Regions from separate parts of the Terasakiella sediminum genome, predicted to be linked through region 1. Evidence: riboswitches for the same ligand, from Rfam matches in the RefSeq annotation. Region 1 holds a riboswitch; the other holds the start of a gene.
What was found. A riboswitch is a leader RNA that binds a small molecule or an ion and turns the genes downstream of it on or off. The one in region 1 is predicted to bind glycine.
Positions count from the first base shown of each region.

Region 2: it holds a riboswitch for glycine, as region 1 does, so the genes downstream of both, RYZ26_RS06895 (L-serine ammonia-lyase) here and gcvT (glycine cleavage system aminomethyltransferase GcvT) in region 1, are expected to answer to the same signal.

Region 1 covers NZ_JAWLVJ010000001.1:239,167-242,460, forward strand. The annotation lists gene gcvH (glycine cleavage system protein GcvH) at 124-498, opposite strand; gene gcvT (glycine cleavage system aminomethyltransferase GcvT) at 504-1,607, opposite strand; glycine riboswitch at 1,677-1,766, opposite strand; glycine riboswitch at 1,770-1,868, opposite strand; gene RYZ26_RS01170 (hypothetical protein) at 2,032-2,436, shown strand; gene RYZ26_RS01175 (helix-turn-helix transcriptional regulator) at 2,455-2,673, shown strand; gene RYZ26_RS01180 (methyl-accepting chemotaxis protein) at 2,980-3,294, shown strand, end outside.
Region 2 covers NZ_JAWLVJ010000007.1:26,351-29,644, reverse strand. The annotation lists gene RYZ26_RS06895 (L-serine ammonia-lyase) at 1-1,351, opposite strand, end outside; glycine riboswitch at 1,502-1,591, opposite strand; gene RYZ26_RS06890 (hypothetical protein) at 2,229-2,420, opposite strand; gene RYZ26_RS06885 (hypothetical protein) at 2,428-2,649, opposite strand.

The DNA of each region.
Region 1 (3,294 bases):
ATATAGGGATTTTAAAGCAAATGTCAAGGTGTGATCGTAAAAGTATTATTTACAGGTAATTCACATCTAGAATAACACTTAAGATCATAAATGATCCCAAGTGTTAAGTATTGAAGCAAAGTCTTAGTCCAGACCTTCGCAGTGTTCTTTATAAGCTGCTTCGTCCATCAGTTCGTCCAGTTCTGCCGCATCCGCGATGGTCATTTTGAAGAACCAGCCATCGCCTTCTGGGGATGAGTTCACCAATGCAGGTTCATCATCCAGCGCTTCATTGCCTTCAGTGATTTCACCAGTGATCGGGGCATAGATGTCAGAGGCTGCTTTTACAGATTCAACAACCGCACAGTCTTCGCCTTTTTCAACTTCGGTGCCACCTTCTGGTGTTTCCACAAACACGATATCGCCCAGTGCATTTTGCGCATAATCAGTGATGCCAACAGTTGCCTTGTCGCCTTCAACAAGTACCCATTCGTGATCTTCAGTATATTTAACAGTCATAGTCTTTAGCCCTTATAATAACGTTGTGGAACAAACGGTAGTTTTGCGATTTCGCCCGGCATGGTTTTGCCGCGCACGATCAATTGAATTTCTGTGCCGATTTTGGAAAATTCGGTCTTCACATACCCCATGGCAACCGGCCCACCAAAGCTGGGGCCAAATCCGCCAGATGTAATTTCCCCGATGATATTGCCATCCATATCAGCGATCTCTGTATGCGCACGTGCGGGTGCGCGGCCCAGTGGCTTGATGCCAACACGTTTGCGCGCAATTCCTTCAGACAGGTGTTTCATCACCACATCGTGCCCCGGGAAGCCACCTTCCTCGCGGCGGCGCTTGCCAACAGCCCAGTTTAATGAGCCTTCAATTGGCGACGTAGTGGTATCAATGTCAGATCCGTAAAGGCAAAGGCCGACCTCAAGACGCAGGCTGTCACGTGCGCCAAGACCGATAGCCTCAACCTCTTCTTCACCCAGAAGCGTGCGTGCCAGTTCTTCGCATTTGTCTTCGGGAACGGAAACTTCGTAGCCATCTTCCCCCGTATAGCCGGAGCGAGAGACCAAACACGGAATGCCCGCAATGTCAAATTCGCCCATATTCATAAAGATCAACTGATCCACACCCGGGGCAAAACGATTCAGAACCTCGGCTGCTTTTGGACCCTGCAGGGCCAGAAGCGCGCGGTCTTCCATCAGTTCCAGCGTATGGTTGGGCAAGGAAGAGGCGATATGTTCAAAATCTGCTTCCTTACAAGCCGCATTCACCACGATATACAGATGATCACCCCGGTTGGTGACCATAAAGTCATCGCGGATGCCGCCTTCGTCATTCATCAACAAAGAATAACGAATGCCATTTTCCGGCAAGGCTTTGATATCGCTTGGCGTCAGGCTTTCAATCGCGCTTTGTACGTCGTCGCCTTTCAGCAGCGCCTGCCCCATATGTGAGACATCAAATAGCCCGCAGTTTTCACGAGTGTGCAGATGTTCTTTCATGATGCCGAGTTTATATTGCACCGGCATATCATAACCGGCAAAGGCAACCATCTTGCCACCAAGTTCGATATGCAGCGCATGAAGAGGTGTGGTTTTTAAAGTATCGCCCAAAATAAAGTTCCTTTCCCACAGGAGTGACCCAATAAATTGATCCTGAACAAACAGAATCAAAACCTGGCCCCCCTCTGTCATGGAACCTGAAAGATTCCCCTGTGCCTATGCAAGGGTTTCATCGTCGGTGGAGATGCTTGAAAAACATCTCACTTTCCAGAGTCTCATCGCCCAGCGGTCCAATATGCCTGAGAGTTTCGCAGGGGCGCATGCTCCTTCGGCGGGCACCATCCTTTATCGGCACCTCTCTCCCGCATGGGGTCATATGATGTAAGCTTATTGTATAGAGGGGGTGGGGATGGGTCAATCGGGGAATGTGATCATCCGCGTCATTCCTTGACTCCCCCTTATAAAAGACCTACAAGCCGCCAACAGTTTTGATGGCCCCGGATGGACAGGCCTGAACGTTGATCAAAGGGCCTTTCACATGCAGACATTCAAGCTGACCCCCAAGCCGCAGAGCGATTATCGCCTGGAACTGAAAGAGTTGAAGCTTCGCAGCAAGCTGGAAAAAGACGGGTTTCGTCACGACAAGGTCGTTTATGGCTTTACACAAAAGCTGAACGGTGTTGATGCCCTGGCCGAAGCCGGGATGAATATTGAGGAAATTCCCTTTGTTGAAGCCCAACAGGAACTGACCCAGGCTCTTGTTCAGCGCACGCGCGCCAAATCCAAGCTGGATCATCTGCAGCATGATCGTGAATTTAACGGGCGCGACACAGCGGGCGAAGAAGAAAAAGTTCAGCAGAAAATCACCGATTTAAATAATCAGATTCAGGAAAGCAAAACCGCCCTTGGGATTGAGGGAACGGTCAAGCATCTGAAATTCTAAGAGATAGGAATACCGAAAATGCCAAAATTATCCCCAAAAGTCCGCCCTGACATTTCCGATTGGACAAAAGACGACCTGAAAGCCTGGCGCGAAGGTCACGGGTTTGACCAAATTCAGGCCGCAGCCGCCATCGGAATTGGTCGTCAAACCTGGTTGAAAATGGAACAGGGTCGCAAGTCCGTTGACCTGGTTTATTACCTGGCCTGCGTTGGATATGATGCCCGGAAAAATACATAAGTATTTTTACATACATTAGAGTTTAAGCGCCTTTCAGAGGCGCTTTTCTTTTCCAACTGTAATTATATTCGATTAAAAATGCATCTAAACTTCAAGTTTAGGCATGTTATAAGTTTCGCTCTAAACCTCAAATTTTGCGGCGCAATATCTGCAAAATTTGGCACCTATTTCTCCTCTTAAACAGTTGATACATAAAGATAATAAAACTGTAATAAAACTGTCATGAAATATTTCGAAATATTTCCTGTACGGCTTAAAACCCTAAAGATAAAGCAAAAAACTTTATAACCGGGTGGGTCATACACAATGAAGAAATTGAAAATCTCCAACCAGATTTTTCTGATTATTGGTGTCTTTGTTCTTTCCTCTCTCGCAATCGCAGCCTATTACGCGATCAAAAGCAATGATCTGGAACGACTGAATAAAAATGTCATTTCCAACAGCCAGATCAATGAATTATCTGTTGAGATGAATACAGCTTTCCTCAATATGATCCCGACCCAGAAAACGTTTCTCACCAACCCAAGTGATGAAACGGCAAGCCGCTTTACATCCCTGGCCGCTACAATTGATCAGAACCTCGTAAAACTAAAAGAAAGCGCGGCCCATCAGGATATCCAT
Region 2 (3,294 bases), on a different contig from region 1:
TATCGAGCGACACCTTGTGAGACCCATCCCCACGAAGGGCGAGACGGGAGGCGTTGATCGCCTTGGTCGCACCCATGGTGTTGCGTTCGATACATGGCACCTGCACCAATCCGCCTATGGGATCGCATGTCAGGCCCAGGTTATGTTCCATGCCGATTTCAGCGGCATTTTCAATCTGTTGGTTCGTTCCACCCATCACGGCGCACAAGGCACCTGCGGCCATGGAACAAGCCACACCCACTTCGCCCTGACAGCCGACTTCGGCCGCAGAAATGGAAGCGCGCTTCTTATAAATGGAACCAATGGCAGCAGCAGTCAGGAGAAAGTCGATACTGCCTTTATCTGTCGCGTTCGGGCAAAAACGCTCGTAATAAGCCAGTACCGCGGGAATGACACCCGCTGCGCCATTGGTTGGTGCTGTGACGACACGACCGCCAGCAGCATTTTCTTCGTTTACAGCCAAAGCAAACAGGTTGACCCAATCCAATACAGTCAGAGGGTCTTTCATGCCTGCTTCCGGTCTGGAAACCAATTCCTGATGAAGTTTGTAAGCCCGGCGTTCCACATCCAGACCACCTGGCAGGATGCCTTCGGTTTTGCATCCGCGATCAATGCAAGACAGCATGCAATCGCGCACCAGCTCCAGAAATTCCATCACATCCGCTTCGCCGTGCATGGCTACTTCGTTGGCCAGCATAATCTCGGCAATGGTCAGGCCTGTCTTGTCACCATGGGCCAGCAGTTCTTCACCGGACCCGAAAGGATAGGGAATATCACAAGCTTCAACGTCAGAAGGATCGGCTTCCAGTTCTGCCTTATCGACAACAAACCCGCCACCGACGGAGAAAAACAGGTGGCTGTAGACAAGCGTGCCAGCCGCATCAAATGCTTTGATTTCCATCGCATTCGGGTGTTCAGGCTTGAAGACGTTGTAGTGAAAGTTCAGCTGCGTTTCTTCAACAAAAGCCGTTTCCTTTTCACCCGCCAGCAACAAAACGTTACCTTCACGGATATTGGAAATGATGGTCGGAACCGCATCGGGGTTAACCGTGCGGGGACGCTGACCAGACAGGCCGAGCAAAACCGCAATGTCGGTTGCGTGACCTTTGCCTGTCAAAGCGAGAGAGCCAAACAGGTCAACCGTGACACGTTCAACATCAGCCAGCTTTTCTGATTTGATCAGTTCCTGACAGAAACGGTATCCGGCACGCATGGGGCCGACAGTGTGAGAACTGGACGGGCCAATCCCGATGGAGAATAAATCCATGGAACTGAGATGTGCGTGATCTGTGCCAATGGTGACATCCGCATCATCTGTAAAATTTTGAAGTTGGTCTGTAGAATCCAACAAAGGGCACCTCCTAATCAAACCGATAACGGTTTGGTTAAACGATGCCCCCTCTGTCTTCGGTGCCTGAGATAGTGTTCGACTTGGCGTAGCAAGTTCCGAACTTGACCTTCGGCGGATCAAGTCTAAGTGCTTGATCTCTCTCCAGAGTCTCATCTTCCTGCAGTACATGTGCCTGAGAGTTTCCGGGGCGGTTGCTCCTTCGGCGACAGCTTCTAGTACTGTCTCTCCCACAGGAATTTCATGAGAAGTTCTTATAAAATTGTCCAACAAGGAATGTGTTTCCTTATTGCCCTTTTACCGTAATGAAATCACATGCTCGCTGTCAAACGCTTTTTTGACACAACAACACACAATGCAACGCAATAAATAAAAAAACTCTTATAAAACATAAATAAAAACAGCAAAATAAAATTCTTTTTTTGCACTGCAGTGTTGTCAAAATCAATTAAGCAATCTCATTTTCGAGAAATTTTATTAGTCGCAAATCAACCAACTTCATCCTAAAATTCTCTCCTTGTATATTCCACCAAAGAAAAGAAACTGATGCTTTACTCTTGTCATTCAGTCTTGTATGTTCTGCCCGATTTTGATTAAGCACCCGTGGCACAGCTGGATAGCGCGTCGCCCTCCGAAGCTAACCCGTCTCAAAGTTGCTAATCGGCGTTAAGTGTTTTAATGCTGTGTCCCTTGGGTTTCTGCCATTCCTTAAAAATATGTTTTGATGCCGATTAAGGACTCTTTGTGCCGCTTTTGAATTTATGGGCACAAAAATAGGCACTTTTTTGAGGACGATTTCGGCCATTTTTCATACCCGCCTCAAGCAATAAGGCCATGAAAATAGTGAGGACATGTCCCCTCACTTCAATAAAATCCAATTTTAATAGGCAGCCGGAAATGGAACAGCGCGGCCTTGAGATTTAGCCTCGTCGGCAATGGCTTTCAGCAAACGCTTCTTTGATTTTGTGCGATTGATCCCTGAATTTTGGGCAGCAGAAAGTTGCTCGGATTTTAAACCAAGTTCCTTTTTCTTCTTCTCAACATACTCTGCTTTGTCTGTTAGAGAGCGCATGCTTACCTTACTCTTCCAGCAATAAATCAATCAAAGAACTATCTAAAAGTTCTTCCTTAAGTCTCTTTTCAAGATACTGTGAATCTACATTTTCTGCAAGTTGATACAAAATCTTTGCTTGCTCCAGCATTTCCGGCTGTCGTGTATCAGCTTCGTACTGTCCCATCCGATCAGCAATCAAATCTTCAATTGGCGGGAAGGCGACAATGGCTTCTTCTTCACGATCCACAGCAACAACTTCGATGCGCTTTGTATCTGTTCTTCCATCAAAAAGTGGGCCAGATACCAGTTCAATACCTGTCAGGTATTTCTTGTGATAAAAGCCGTGTGTTAAATGCCCAAACCGATCTTCAGATAAAAGCCCTGCTTTTCCATTTCCTTGGCAAAGGCATCCATATGTTCAAAAATGATATCAAAGTCACCAGAAACGATCTCACCTGCTGAGTAATATTCAACAGCTGCACCACCAACGATAACAGGTCGTGGGTAGCCTTGAGCTTCGAGTGATTTAAAGACTCTGCCAAGCAGTATTAACGTTTCGATATATTCCTGACGATACGCTATCCTGTCCTCACAGCAAGCGATTCATTTTTACAACAGATGCAACTTTTTGATTCGTTTGTTTTTATACACTGAAACAGTGAAAAAATGTGCTTCGCACTCAATATTTTCGATGTTTTTAAAGCGAAAAAACATTTTTTTACGACTTTTTTCTTATGGTTTATCTGATTAATCGTTGTTTTACAATGGGTTAATCGACGCCCTTTCTTTGTGGGTAAAATGCCCATCTAGGAAGGGCGTCGAAAAAATAAATATGTGAATAATAGGAGAGGCGCGTTACGAGCCTCATGGTAAATCGTAGCTCGCGTTGTTC